2 regions of the Streptomyces sp. LZ34 genome follow, and region 2 is predicted to be linked to the other one. Evidence: riboswitches for the same ligand, from Rfam matches in the RefSeq annotation. Region 2 holds a riboswitch; the other holds the start of a gene.
The links. Region 2 has a riboswitch for thiamine pyrophosphate ahead of thiO (glycine oxidase ThiO). Riboswitches for the same ligand answer to the same signal wherever they lie in the genome.

Region 1: linked by a shared signal. The riboswitch ahead of ACWY4P_RS16000 (thiamine ABC transporter substrate-binding protein) and the one ahead of thiO (glycine oxidase ThiO) in region 2 are both predicted to bind thiamine pyrophosphate.

What each region holds. Positions count from the first base shown of each region.
Region 1 covers NZ_CM132680.1:4,135,110-4,142,180, forward strand. The annotation lists gene ACWY4P_RS15995 (ABC transporter permease) at 1-484, opposite strand, end outside; gene ACWY4P_RS16000 (thiamine ABC transporter substrate-binding protein) at 589-1,671, opposite strand; TPP riboswitch at 1,666-1,770, opposite strand; gene rlmN (23S rRNA (adenine(2503)-C(2))-methyltransferase RlmN) at 1,833-2,939, opposite strand; gene ACWY4P_RS16010 (phosphatidate cytidylyltransferase) at 3,021-4,253, opposite strand; gene frr (ribosome recycling factor) at 4,253-4,810, opposite strand; gene pyrH (UMP kinase) at 4,915-5,697, opposite strand; gene tsf (translation elongation factor Ts) at 5,867-6,703, opposite strand; gene rpsB (30S ribosomal protein S2) at 6,803-7,071, opposite strand, start outside.
Region 2 covers NZ_CM132680.1:9,235,196-9,242,266, forward strand. The annotation lists gene pknB (Stk1 family PASTA domain-containing Ser/Thr kinase) at 1-1,009, opposite strand, end outside; gene ACWY4P_RS39335 (SRPBCC domain-containing protein) at 1,172-1,624, opposite strand; gene ACWY4P_RS39340 (thiazole synthase) at 1,650-2,393, opposite strand; gene thiS (sulfur carrier protein ThiS) at 2,527-2,727, opposite strand; gene thiO (glycine oxidase ThiO) at 2,736-3,959, opposite strand; TPP riboswitch at 3,956-4,070, opposite strand; gene ACWY4P_RS39355 (NAD(P)/FAD-dependent oxidoreductase) at 4,296-5,474, shown strand; gene ACWY4P_RS39360 (Rv2175c family DNA-binding protein) at 5,589-5,954, shown strand; gene thiE (thiamine phosphate synthase) at 6,176-6,832, shown strand; gene metF (methylenetetrahydrofolate reductase [NAD(P)H]) at 6,953-7,071, shown strand, end outside.

The DNA of each region.
Region 1 (7,071 bases), 5.1 Mb from region 2:
GCACTCGCGCGGCCTCCTCCTGCCGCGGGTCGAGCTGGGCCCACAGCCCGCCGACGGTCCGTACCACCACCGCGTAGTTGAAGAAGACATGCGCGAGGAGGATCGCCCAGACGGTGGTGTCGAGCCGCACCCCCCACAGGCTGTCCAGCAGCCCGCCGCGGCCGAGCAGGGCCAGGAACGCCGAGCCCGCGACGACGGTCGGCAGGACGAAGGGGACGGTCACCACGGCGCGCAGCAGCCGCTTGCCGGGGAAGGCGAAGCGGGCGAAGACATACGCGCCGGGCAGCGCGACCGCCAGGGTCAGGGCGGTGGAGGCGACCGCCTGCCAGCCGGTGAACCACAGGATGTCCAGGACCGCCGGGTCGGTGAGCACCTCGCCGATGCGGCCCAGCCGCCACTGGCCGCGGTCGCGCAGTCCGCGGGCGACGATGGCGGCCACCGGGTAGACGAAGAACAGCGCGAAGAAGGCGGCGGGCACGGCCATCAGGGCCAGCCGCAGCGCCGCCCCGCGACGCGGATGCGCGCGCCGCCGCCCGGGGCGCTCCTCGGCCGGCCCGCCCGCCGTCTTCGCGGAGGGCTCGCGGCGCTTTACAGGACGAGCGAGGACCATGCCTTGACCCACTGGTCACGGTTCTTGGCGATCTTCCGGGGGTCCAGGGTGGCCGAGTCGGCGACCTTCACGCCGTACTTCGTGAACAGCTCGGGCAGCTTCGCATCCGCGCGGGCCGGGTTGACGTACATGTTGAGCGGCACGTCCTCCTGGAACCGCTTCGTCAGCAGAAAGTCCAGCAGCGCCTTGCCGCCCTTGGTGTTCGACGCGCCCTTCAGGAGTCCGGCGAATTCCACCTGCCGGAAACAGGTTCCCGTCGCGACCCCTGTAGGGGCCTGCGCGGGCCGCGGCTTGGCATCGACGACCTCGGCGGGCGGGCTGGAGGCGTACGAGACGACCAGCGGCCGGTCGCCCTTGGCGCCGCCCGCCGAGCCGGAGAAGCGGTCGTAGTACGCCTGCTCCCAGCCGTCGACGACCTCGACGCCGTTGGCCCTGAGCTTCTTCCAGTAGCCCTGCCAGCCGTCGTCGCCGTACCGGGCGGCCGTGCCCAGGAGGAACGCCAGGCCGGGAGAGGAGGTGGCCGCGTTCTCGGTGACCAGAAGGTTCTTGTAGGCGGGCTTGGTCAGGTCGTCGAAGGTCTTCGGCGGGGCCAGCTTCTTGTCGGCGAAGTACTCGCGGTCGTAGTTGACGCAGATGTCGCCGAAGTCGACCGGGGTCACGCGGTGCTCGGCCGCGTCGAGCTGGAGGGCCGCCGGGACCTTGTCCAGGCCCTTGGCCCGGTAGGGGGTGAACAGGTCGTTGTCGAGCGCGCGGGAGAGCAGGGTGTTGTCGACGCCGAAGAAGACGTCGCCCTGGGGGTGCGACTTGGAGAGTATCGCCTGGTTGACGGCCGCCCCGGCGTCGCCGCCGGCCACCACCTGCACCTTGTAACCGGTCTGCCGGGTGAACTCGTTCAGCACGGCCTTCGACGCGGCGAACGAGTCGTGCGAGACCAGCTTCACGGTCTTGGAGCCGGAGCCGCCGGAGGAGCCGGAGGAGTCCTCGCCGCAGGCGACGAGCGTGGTGAGGCCGAGCGAGCCGAAGAGGGCGGCGACGACGGCATGCCGAAGACGGCTGTTCATATGAGGCTGACTCCCTACGCCGGTATGACCCGGATCAGGTCCGAGGGTCTGCGGCCGGGCCGCACTCTCAGCGCTGTTCGCGCTCCCCTGTCGGAATGTTCACTTGTACGAGATGTTCATGTGTGTACGAGGTGGTGCCAGGGCACCGTATCAGCCGGCCCTCAGCGCTCGGCCGCCGCCAGCTGCCCGCACGCCCCGTCGATCTCCTGCCCCCGGGTGTCCCGGACGGTCACGGGCACGCCGTGTGCCTCCAGGGCGGCCACGAACGCCTTCTCGTCCTCGGGCCTGGACGCGGTCCACTTGGAGCCGGGCGTCGGGTTGAGCGGGATCAGGTTGACGTGCACCCGGCGGCCCTTCAGCAGCCGGCCCAGCAGGTCGGCCCGCCACGCCTGGTCGTTGATGTCCCTGATCAGGGCGTACTCGATGGAGACGCGACGGCCCGACTTCTCCGCGTACTCCCACGCCGCGTCCAGAACCTCGCGGACCTTCCAGCGGGTGTTGACCGGGACGAGCGTGTCGCGCAGCTCGTCGTCGGGCGCGTGCAGCGACACCGCGAGACGGCACTTGAAGCCCTCGTCGGCGAAGCGCAGCATCGCCGGGACCAGCCCGACGGTCGAGACGGTGATGCCGCGCTGGGACAGGCCGAGGCCGTCCGGCTCCGGGTCCGTCAGCCTGCGGATGGCGCCGACGACCCGGTTGTAGTTGGCGAGCGGCTCGCCCATGCCCATGAAGACGATGTTGGACAGCCGCGCCGGACCGCCCGGGATCTCTCCATCCCGCAGCGCCCGCATCCCGTCGACGATCTGGTGCACGATCTCGGCGGTGGACAGATTGCGGTCCAGGCCCGCCTGGCCGGTGGCGCAGAACGGGCAGTTCATGCCGCAGCCCGCCTGGGAGCTAATGCACATGGTGACCCGGTCCGGGTAGCGCATCAGCACGGACTCCACGAGCGTGCCGTCGAAGAGCCGCCACAGGGTCTTACGGGTGGTGTCGTCGTCACAGCTGATGTGGCGCACCACGCTCATCAGGTCCGGCAGCAGCCCGGCCGCCAGCTTCTCGCGCGCGGCGGCCGGGATGTCGGTCCACTGAGCCGGGTCGTGGCTGTAGCGGGCGAAGTAGTGGCGCGATACCTGGCCGGCGCGGAAGGGCTTCTCGCCGAGGGCGGCGACGGCCTCGCGGCGCTCGGCGGGCGAGAGGTCGGCGAGATGCCGCGGGGGCTTCTTGGCTCCGCGCGGCGCGACGAATGTGAGTTCTCCGGGCTTGGGCATGGTTCAACCAGTGTCGCAGACGTGCGTACGGCCTCGTGCCACGCGTGGCACGAGGCCGTACGGCCGGGGCGACGGGGCCGGTCAGCCACCGCCCACGAAGATCACCATCAGCAGCCAGACCACGGGCGCGGTGGGCAGCAGGGAGTCCAGCCGGTCCATGATCCCGCCGTGGCCGGGCAGCAGCTTGCCCATGTCCTTGATGCCCAGGTCGCGCTTGATCATGGACTCGCCGAGGTCACCGAGGGTCGCGCTGACCGCGACGGCGAGCCCGAGCAGCAGCCCCTGCCACCACGCGCCGCCCTTGATCAGATACTGCATGCACAGCGCGCCCGCGACCATCGCGAAGACAATCGCGCCCAGCAGCCCCTCCCTGGTCTTGCCGGGGCTGATGCGCGGCGCGAGCCTGTGGCGGCCGAAGCGCCAGCCGACCGCGTACGCGCCGGTGTCGCTGACCACGGTCAGCAGCAGAAAGACGAGCACCCGCCGCGGCCCGTCGTCGGCCGCGAGCATGAGCGCGACGAAGCTGGCCAGGAACGGCACGTAGAAGGCCGCGAAGACGCCGGCCGTGACATCCCTGAGGTAGTCCTCGGGCGGCTCGGTCATCCGCCAGACGAGCACCGCCAGGGCGGTCAGCGACACCGCCACCCACGCGCCCTCCGCACCGCGCACGTAACCGGCGACCACCATGGCGACGCCGCCCACGGCGAGCGGCACCAGCGGGACGCGGATGTCCTTGCGCTCGGCCAGCCGCGAGGTCAGCTCCCACAGGCCGACGACCACCGCGACCGCTATGACGCCGATGAACACCGGCTTGTAGATGAACAGCGAGGCGACGATGATCACGCCGAGACCGACGCCCACGCCTATCGCGGCGGGCAGATTACGGCCCGCGCTCTTCTTCTTGGCGCCGCCCGTCTCGTCGGCCCTCTCCTTCTGGTCGGCGCTGTCCGTCCCGCCGGGCTGAGCGGCGCTGTCGGAGGGCGTGGCGCCGGGGTGGTCCGGGGGCGTCGGCGGGTGCGCGGCGGGCTGCCGCGGCCCGCGCTCCGGCTCCCGGTCGTCGCGGAACAGGGGACCGCTCGGCCGAGCGGCCCCCCGATCACGGTCGGCGGCATCCCAAGGGTCTCCGCCTGCGTGGGGCACGGTGGGCATGGGCCGAGTCTGCGCCGCCTCGCCCACGTCGTGCGCGGGACCCGCCGAGGGCGAGGGCACCTTGCCGCGAAGCGAGGGAGAGGGCCCTTGTTGGGCCGGTGGCCCCTGCTGGGCCGGTCCCCAGAGGCGGGCGCTCGGCGGAGCCCCCCAGGATGAGTCGTTCATCAGACCTCGAGCAGCTCGGCTTCCTTGTGCTTGAGCAGCTCATCCACCTGCGCGACATACTTCGCGGTGGTGTCGTCGAGCTCCTTCTCGGCACGGCGGCCCTCGTCCTCCCCGACCTCGCCGTCCTTGATCAGCTTGTCGATGGACTCCTTGGCCTTGCGGCGGACGCTGCGGATCGAGATCTTCGCGTCCTCGCCCTTGCTCTTGGCGACCTTGATGAACTCCTTGCGGCGCTGTTCGGTGAGCTCGGGGAACACCACTCGGATGATGTTGCCGTCATTGCTCGGGTTGACGCCCAGATCGGAGTCGCGGATCGCCTGCTCGATGTTGCGCAGCGCGGTCTTGTCGAACGGGGTCACCACGGCCATGCGCGGTTCCGGCACCGAGAACGACGCCAGCTGGTTGATCGGCGTCATCGCTCCGTAGTAGTCCGCCACGATCTTGTTGAACATCGCCGGGTGCGCACGCCCGGTGCGGATCGCGGCGAAGTCCTCCTTGGCGACCACAACGGCCTTCTCCATCTTCTCCTCGGCCTCGAGGAGGATCTCTTCGATCACCACTTGCTCCTGGTGTTATCAGTAAGCAGAGCCTCGCCCCTGCGTGCGTCTTCTCCTGCACGGTGTCCGACCGGCAGGCCGTTGTCCATCCCCCGTATGAGCCCTCAGACCCGGGAGCCCTGGTCGCTCACGAGCGTGCCGATCTTCTCACCCTTCACCGCGCGCGCGATGTTCCCTTCGGCGAGAAGCTCGAACACGAGGATCGGCAGTTTGTTGTCCCGGCACAGCGTGACGGCGGTGGCGTCGGCCACCTTGAGGTCGCGGGTGATCACCTCGCCGTACTCCAGGGCGTCGAACTTCACCGCGTCCGGGTTCCGGGCGGGGTCGGAGTCGTACACCCCGTCCACCCCGTTCTTACCCATGAGCAGGGCCTCGGCATGGATCTCCAGGGCGCGCTGGGCCGCGGTGGTGTCGGTGGAGAAGTACGGCATGCCCATGCCCGCGCCGAAGATGACCACGCGCCCCTTTTCCAGATGGCGTACCGCGCGCAGCGGAATGTAGGGCTCCGCGACCTGGCCCATGGTGATGGCGGTCTGGACGCGGGAGTCGATGCCCTCCTTCTCCAGGAAGTCCTGGAGGGCGAGGCAGTTCATGACCGTGCCGAGCATGCCCATGTAGTCCGAGCGGGCCCGGTCCATGCCGCGCTGCTGCAGTTCGGCGCCGCGGAAGAAGTTGCCGCCACCGATGACGATGGCGATCTCGGCGCCGTCCCGGACGACCGCGGCGACCTCACGGGCGATGGCGTGCACGACGTCGGGGTCGACCCCGAGTCCGCCGCCTCCGGCGAAAGCCTCGCCGGAGAGCTTCAGCAGGAACCGACGGCGTTTGACCCTGCCCTGAGCGTTCTTCTCGTCGGCGGCCTGTCCGGCGCCCGCGCCCTGATTCATTGGAGATCTCCTCGTGCACATACGAAGAAGGCCACTGCCGGACGGGTCCTTGATCGACCTCTGCGGCAATGGCCTCCTCGTCACATCTGCGGCCGACCGGTTGACGGTTGGCTGCTTACGACCCTATCGGGGTCGCCGGTCATTCGCTGCTCGGCTCGGATGCCGACGCTCAGACGCCGACGCGGAAGCGCGCGAAGCGCTTGAGCGTGACACCGGCCTCGTCCAGGATCTTCTGGACGGACTTCTTGTTGTCCTTGGCGAACGGCTGGTCCACCAGGACATTCTCCTTGAAGAAGCCGGTGACGCGACCCTCGACGATCTTCGGCAGGGCGCCCTCGGGCTTGCCCTCCTCGCGAGCGGTGGCCTCGGCCACGCGGCGCTCGTTCTCGACCGTCTCGGCCGAGATCTCGTCACGGGTCAGGAACTTCGGCGCGAACGCGGCGATGTGCTGCGCGACGTCCTTGGCGACCGTGGCGTCTTCCTTGTCCAGCTCGACCAGCACACCGACCTGCGGCGGCAGGTCCGGGCTGGTGCGGTGCATGTACGCGGCGACGTAGCCGCCGGAGAACTGCGCGAAGCGGTCCAGGACGATCTTCTCGCCGAGGGTCGCGTTGGCCTCGTCGACATACGCCTGGACGGTCTTGCCGGCCTCGATCTCAGAGGCGAGCAGGGCCTCCAGGTCGGCCGGGGAGGTCTTGGCGACGTGGGCGGCGATGGCCTCGGCGACGGCCACGAACTTGTCGCCCTTGGCGACGAAGTCGGTCTCGCACTTCAGCTCGACCAGCACGCCGGAGGACTTGTCGTCCGAGATGATGGAGACGACGGCGCCGTTCTCGGCGCTGCGGCCCTCGCGCTTGGCCACACCCTTCTGGCCCTTGACGCGCAGGACCTCGACGGCCTTGTCGACCTGGCCCTCGGCCTCGTCCAGCGCCTTCTTGCAGTCCATCATGCCGGCGCCGGTGAGCTCACGGAGCTTCTTGACGTCAGCGGCGGTGAAGTTCGCCATGATCTGTGAATCTCTTCTCGAAAGTCGAAAGCTCTACGGGGGAACGGCGGGGGTGGCGCCCCAGGCACCATCCCCCGCCGTCACGCGTGGTCCGAGCGGTCAGGCCTGCTCGGCGTCCGCGGCCGGGGCCTCGGCCGACTGCTCGACCTCGGCCGACTGCTCGGCCTCAGCCGGCTGCTCAACCTCGGCCGGCTGCTCGACCTCGGCGGGCTGCTCGACCTCGGCCGGCTTGGCCGCCTCGGGCTCGTCGGCCTTCTTCTCACCCTCCAGCAGGTCGCGCTCCCACTCGGCGAGCGGCTCACCGGCGGCCTTGTCGGCCTTCTCGTCACCGGTGGCGACACCGGAGCGGGCGATGAGGCCCTCGGCGA
Region 2 (7,071 bases):
GTGGCGGCAGCTCCAGCCTGCTGGTGAGATTCAGCTGCTGCTCGTCGGCGGGCACCGGCCCTCCGATGCCGCCGACCGGGCGCGGGATCACGCTCGTACGGTCCTCGGAGCCGTCGTGCGTGTCCGCCTTGGCCTGCGGGGGCACGGCGTCGAGCTGCTCGTCGGTCAGCGCGGCGCGCGCGGTCCGCGCGACGCCGAGCAGCTCGACCGCGTCGGCGGGGCGCTGCCCGAGCTCGCGCGCGGTGGCCGCGGCGACCAGGTCGTCCAGCTGCGGTGCGACCCCCGGCGCGATGGCGGACGGCGGCGGCACGTCCTCGTTCAGCCGCTGGTAGAGGACCTGCGCCGGGGTGGCGCCGGTGTGCGGCTTGGCGCCGGTCAGCATCTCGTAGAGCACCACGCCGCAGGCGTAGACGTCGGCCCGGGTGTCGGCCGTGCCGTGCTCGATCTGCTCGGGCGCGAGATAGGAGACGGTGCCCAGCAGGGTGCCGGTGGAGGCGCTGGTGTTGGTGTCCACGGCCCGCACCAGCCCGAAGTCGGCGACCTTCACCCGGCCGTCGTCGCCGATCAGCACGTTCTCCGGCTTCATGTCCCGGTGGACGAACCCCGCGCGGTGCGCCGCCCCGAGCGCGGCCAGCACCGGCTCCAGGATGTCCAGCGCGGCCCGCGGCTGCAGCGCGCCGCGCTCACGCAGCACATCGCGCAGCGTGCACCCGGCGACGTACTCCATCGCGAGATAGACGTGGGAGCCGTCGGTGCCCTGGTCGAAGACGCCCACCACATTGGGGTGGGCGAGTCTGGCCACGGATTTCGCCTCGCGGATGAAGCGCTCGACGAAGGCGTCGTCGGTGGCGAGCGACTGATGCATCACCTTGAGGGCCAGCACACGGTCGAGCCGCGTGTCGACGGCCCGGTAGACCGTCGCCATGCCGCCCACGGCGATGCGCGCCTCGACGCGATAGCGGCCGTCGAGCAGCTGTCCGACCAGGGGGTCATGCAGGGTCGTATCCACGAGAGAGCAGTCTACGAGCCGATGACGACACGCAAGGTCACCTGCGAGGCGCGGGCGCGGGACTGGTGCCGAACAGTGACACCGGGCGCCGCCGCGGGGTCGGCTTCGCCCCTGTTGTGCCTGCTCGCGCGCCTTGGTGATGAGTGTGCCTGTAAGCGCGCCTCAGTTGTGCGACGCGGCGGCCAGCGCGGCCAGCTCCTCCAGCGCGGTGGTCCATGTCGCGGCGGCGTACTCCGCGTGCTTGGCCTTCGCGCCGTCGGGGACCGCGAGCTCCCGGATGCCGCTCTCGGCCAGGCGGAGCCGGGTGCCGTGGCCCTCGGCGGAGAGCGCGAACTCCACCAGGGTCGAGTCGCCCGGTTCCGCGCCCAGGGGGCGGTCCGGCTCTCTGGCGAGCCGGAAGCGGAACAGCGCGTCCGGCACCGACTTCTCCACCCTGCCGTGGAACTCCCCCTGTTCGTCCCAGCGGAAGCGGAGCGTCCCGCCGGGGCGCGGGTCGATCTCGCACCCTTCGAACGCGTACCAGACGCGGATGTGCTCGGGGGTCGTCAGCACCCGCCATACGCGGTCGACGGGCGCTTGGATGTACACCTCGCGCTCGATCCGGTCGGCCACCATGCCACCACGCTAACCGCTCCCCGGCCTACCCGAAGGCAGGGCGCTCCGGGTCCAGCGAGGCCAACCCCTCCGCGGGTGAGGAGGCGTGGGCGAAATGGCGGCGCGGGATGCGGCCGGCGCGGTGGGCCAGCCGGCCGGCCCGGACCGCGTGCCGCATGGCCTCGGCCATCAGGACGGGCTCCTGGGCGCGGGTGACGGCGGACGCGAGCATCACCGCCGCGCAGCCCAGCTCCATGGCGAGCGCGGCGTCCGAGGCGGTGCCCGCCCCCGCGTCCAGGATCACCGGGACCGTGGCGCGCTCGACGATCAGCTGGAAGTTGTGCGGATTGCGGATGCCGAGACCCGAGCCGATGGGGGAGCCCAGCGGCATGATCGCGGCGCAGCCCACGTCCTCCAGCCGGCGGGCCAGGACCGGGTCGTCATTGGTGTACGGCAGGACGGTGAAGCCGTCGTCGACCAGTGTCTCGGCGGCGTCCAGCAGCTCGACCGGGTCGGGGAGCAGGGTGCGCTCGTCGGCCACCACCTCCAGCTTGACCCAGTCGGTGCCCAGCGCCTCCCTCGCCAGCCGGGCCGTCAGCACCGCCTCGCCGGCCGTGAAGCACCCGGCGGTGTTGGGCAGCACGCGGATGCCGTGCCGGTCGAGCACCGACAGGACCGAGCCCTGCACGGTGGGGTCCAGGCGGCGCATCGCGACGGTGGTGAGCTCCGTACCGGAGGCGAGCAGCGAGCGCTCCATGACCTCCAGGCTGGGCGCGCCGCCGGTGCCCATGATCAGGCGGGAGGAGAAGGCGGTCCCCGCGATGGTGAGCGGGTCCGGCGCCGGTTCGGGGCGGACAGTGGCGTACGCCGCGTCGTGGGTCGCGTCGTGGGTCGTGTCGTGCATGGTGTCGGCCATCTGGGGTTCAGCCTCCTTGGACCGCGGTGAGGACCTCGACCCGGTCCCCGTCGCCGAGCGGGGTGGCGGGCCACTGGCCGCGCGGGACGACCTGTTCGTTGACGGCCGCGGCGACCCCCGAGCGCGCCGGGGTCAGCTCCGCGACCAGCAGGTCGAGGGTGGTGCCGCCGGGGAGCCGGCGGGGCTCGCCGTTCACGGAGACGGTCATGGACACGCTCATGTGGGCTGCTCCTGCGGTGCGGGGGTGGCGGTGGGGCGGTCGGCCGGGAAGCGCCGCGGGGAGAACGGGCGGGCCTCGTCCGGGGGTTCGCCGTGCGTCAGCACCTCGGCCATCACGTCGCCCGTGACGGGGGTGAGGAGGATGCCGTTGCGGTAGTGGCCGGTGGCCACGAGCAGGCCGGGCAGCGCGCTCGGGCCGAGCAGCGGCGCGTTGTCGGGGGAGCCGGGGCGCAGCCCGGCGCAGGTCTCGACGAGCGGCAGCTCGGTGATGCCGGGCACCAGCTCATGCGCGTCGCGCAGCAGTTCGTAGACGCCGCCCGCGGTGACCGTGGTGTCCCAGCCGAGCTCTTCCGAGGTGGCGCCGACGACCAGCTCACCGTTCTCGCGCGGCACCAGATAGACATGCCCGCCGCGCACCTCGGCCCGCACGGTCCGGGACAGGAACGGCGCGTACGCGGGCGGCACGCGCAGCCGCAGCACCTGGCCCTTGACGGGGCGTACGGGGGGCAGCGCGTCCTCGGGGACGCCCACGAGCCGCCCGCTGAAGCTGCCCGCGGCCAGCACGGTCCGCTCGGCCGCCAGCCGTGTGCCGTCGGCGAGTTCGACGCCGGTCGCGCGGTCCGCCGCGAGCGTGAGCCGCTCCGCGCGGGCGCGGTGGAAGACCACGCCGGCCCGCTCGCACGCCGTCAGCAGCGCCGCCGCCAGCCGCCGCGGGTCGACCTGGTGGTCCCCGTCCACGCGCAGGCCGCCGCGCACGCCCGGCGCGAGCATCGGCTCCAGGCGCCGGCATTCGCGCCCCGTCAACCACTGCGACTCCAGCCCGAGCCGCCGCTGGAAGTCATGGAGTTCGCGCAGCTGGGCGCGGTCGTCGGGGTCGAAGGCCACGGCGAGCGTGCCGCAGGCGCGGTAGCCGACGTCCTGGCCGCTGGCCTCCTCCAGCTCGGCCACGAAGTCCGGATAGCGGCGCGCGGAGGCCAGGTTGAGGGCCAGCAGCGTCTGCTCGCCGTAGTGGAGCTCGGTGACGGCCGCGAGCATCCCCGCCGCCACCTGGGCCGCGCCGCCGCCCGGCGCCGGGTCGGCGACGGCGGTGCGCAAGCCCCGCTGGGCCGCCCGCCACGCCGTGACCAGGCCGATGACGCCGCCTCCGACGACCAGCGCGTCGTACGGCCCGTCCGGCTGCGTGCGTGACCGCGTACGTGAGGGTGTGCGCGATGCGTGCATGGGCGTGACGCCCCTCCCTTCGCCGGCATGACCCGGATCAGGTTCGTACGGTCGGAGGCCGCTTCAGCCTCCCTCTCAGCCCGCTGCGTCCGGGCTCCCGCGAGTGCTTCGTCCCGCCACCTTAGTACGAGGCCGGAACCGCCAGGAAGGGCGAGCCCCTCCGGGCGCCCCGCCCCGGCCGCTTCTGTGCTTCTGTGCTTCTGTGCTGGAGATCTCGTCCGCCGGTTGTCCGGTGGGCCCCGCGCGCCGCCCTACAGTGATCGTGTGAGCGATGAGACGACGAAGTCGGCGTCCCCGGGAGGCAGCGGGCAGCAGGTGGTGATCGTCGGCGCGGGAATGGCCGGGGTGCAGACCGCCGTCGCGCTGCGCGACCAGGGCTGGACCGGCGGCATTCTGCTGCTCGGCGCCGAGGCGCACCAGCCGTACGACCGGCCGCCGCTGTCCAAAGCCGTGCTGCTCGGCAAGGCCGAGGGCTCGGCCTTCGACGTGGACTTCGCCGCGCTCGGCGTCGAGCTGCGGCTCGGGGTGTCCGTCACCGGTCTGGACACCGGCGCGCGGCGGCTGGAGACCGCGTCGGGCCCGGTGCCGTACGACGTCCTGGTGATCGCCACCGGCGCCGAGCCGATCACCCTGCCCGGTGGCGAGGGCGCGCCCGGTGTGCATCTGCTGCGCACGCTCGACGACGCGGAGCGGTTGCGCCCGGTGCTCGCCGGGCAGCGCGAGATCGTGGTGGTCGGGGCGGGCTGGATCGGCGCGGAGTTCGCCACGGCGGCGCGCGAGGCGGGCTGTGCCGTGACCGTCGTGGAGGCCGCGGACCGTCCGCTGGCGGGCGCCCTCCCGGCCGAGGTCGCGGCCCCCATGGCGGGCTGGTACGCCGACTACGGCGTCGAGCTGGTCACCGGCGCGCAGGTGGCCGCCGTGGACGAGCAGGGGGTGCTGCTCGAAGACGGCACCCGGCTGCACGCGGACGCGGTGGTCGTCGGCATCGGGGCGCGGCCCGCCACAGGCTGGCTGGCGGGCTCGGGCGTCGAGCTGGCCCCGGACCGGTCCGTGGCCGCCGACGAACAGCTGCGCACCTCGGCGCCCGACGTCTACGCCGTCGGCGACTGTGCGTCGTTCCCCTCCGGCCGCTACGGCGAGCGGCTGCTGGTGCACCACTGGGACAACGCCCTCCAGGGGCCGCGCACCGTCGCCGCCAATGTGGTCGGCAGCCGGACCGCGCACTTCACCGGTTCGGTCTACGACCCGGTGCCGTATTTCTGGTCCGAGCAGTTCGGCCGCTTCGTGCAGTACGTGGGCCACCACGCCGCCGCCGACGAACTCGTCTGGCGCGGCGACCCGCAGGGCGCGGCCTGGTCGGTGTGCTGGCTGCGCGAGGGGGCGCTGGTCGCCCTGCTGGCCGTCGGCCGTCCGCGCGATCTGGCCCAGGGCCGCAAGCTGATCGAACAGGGCTCCCGGCTGGACCGCGTCCACGCCGCGGACCCGTCGGTGCCGCTCAAGTCGGCGGTCCTGTGACCCCCGGCGCGCCCCGGCGGTGACCTCGGCCGAGGGCCGGCGGACGGCGGCGTACCGGCGCCGGTGCCCGGCGCCCGACTACCCACTGTCAGTCCCAGATGGCAGGCTTGTCCCGTGACCGAGATTGACGCAAAGATCGATGCTCTCGTCCCCGCCTGGCTCACCCTCCCCGACGTCGCCGAACGGCTCGGTGTCGAGGTGACGCGCGTGCGGCAGCTGGTCAAGGAGGGTCAGCTGATCGCGGTGCGCCGTGGCGAGAACCACGTGCTCCAGGTGCCCACCGAGTTCATCGGTGACGGAAAGGTCGTCAAGGGCCTGGTGGGCACTCTGACGCTGCTGAAGGACGACGGCTTCAGCGACGAAGAAATGCTGGAGTGGCTCTTCACCCCGGACCCGAGCCTGCCCGGCACCCCGGCCCAGGCCCTGCACGAGAATCGCGGCACCGAGGTCAAGCGCCGCGCCCAGGCGCTCGCCGTCTGAGCCACGGCTGACCCACCGCCGCGCCCTCCGTACCGTCTGACCCGTACCGTCTGACCCATACCCGTCTGACCCATACCCGTCTCATCCGTACCGCTCATCCGTACTGCCTGATTCATCACCCGCGGCGTACGGGCCGGCCGCTCCGGTCCGTACGCCGCCGACACACCGCCACCGCCACAACGCGGCAGACACGCCGCCGACCCAGGGGGAAAGCCGTCCCGATGGCCGCCACCACCGCCCGCGAGCAGCTCGCCGACGCCCGGCTCTATCTGTGCACCGACGCGCGCCGGCGCCAGGGCGATCTGCCGGAGTTCCTGGACGCCGTCCTGGGATCGGGGGTGGACATCGTCCAGCTGCGCGACAAGGGCATGGAGGCCCGCGAGGAGCTCGACCACCTCGCGGTGTTCGCCGACGCCTGCCGCCGCCACGGCAAGCTGCTGGCGGTCAACGACCGGGCGGACGTCGCCCACGCCGTCGGCGCCGACGTGCTGCACCTGGGCCAGGGCGACCTGCCGGTCCCGGCGGCGCGCGCGATCCTCGGCGCGGACGTGCTGATCGGGCGGTCCACCCACGCGCCGGCCGAGGCAGAGGCCGCGGCCGCCGAGCCGGGCGTCGACTACTTCTGCACCGGGCCCTGCTGGCCCACCCCCACCAAGCCGGGGCGGCCCGCCCCGGGCCTGTCGCTGGTGCGCCACACCGCCGCCCTGAAGCCCGCCCGGCCCTGGTTCGCCATCGGCGGAATCGACGCGTCGAACCTGGACGAGGTGGTGGAGGCGGGCGCACGGCGGGTCGTGGTGGTGCGGGCGATCACCGAGGCCGAGGACCCCGGGGCGGCCGCCGCCGAGCTGGCCAAGCGGGTGCGCGCCCACGCCCTGTGAGGGGCGCGTCGCCCCGCTCGTCGTCGGCAAAGTGTCCGCAGTGCGGACCAAAGCCCGGCGAAAGGGGCATAACACCTCCGTCCGCTGGGCGTGCGCCGAACCGCTGGCTAACCTTCCCGTATGGCCCTTGGTACAGCTTCCACCAGGACAGATCGCGCACGAACGGTGCGTGATCTGCTCGCATCAGGCGAGCAGTCGTACTCCTTCGAATTCTTCGCGCCGAAGACGGAGAAGGGCGA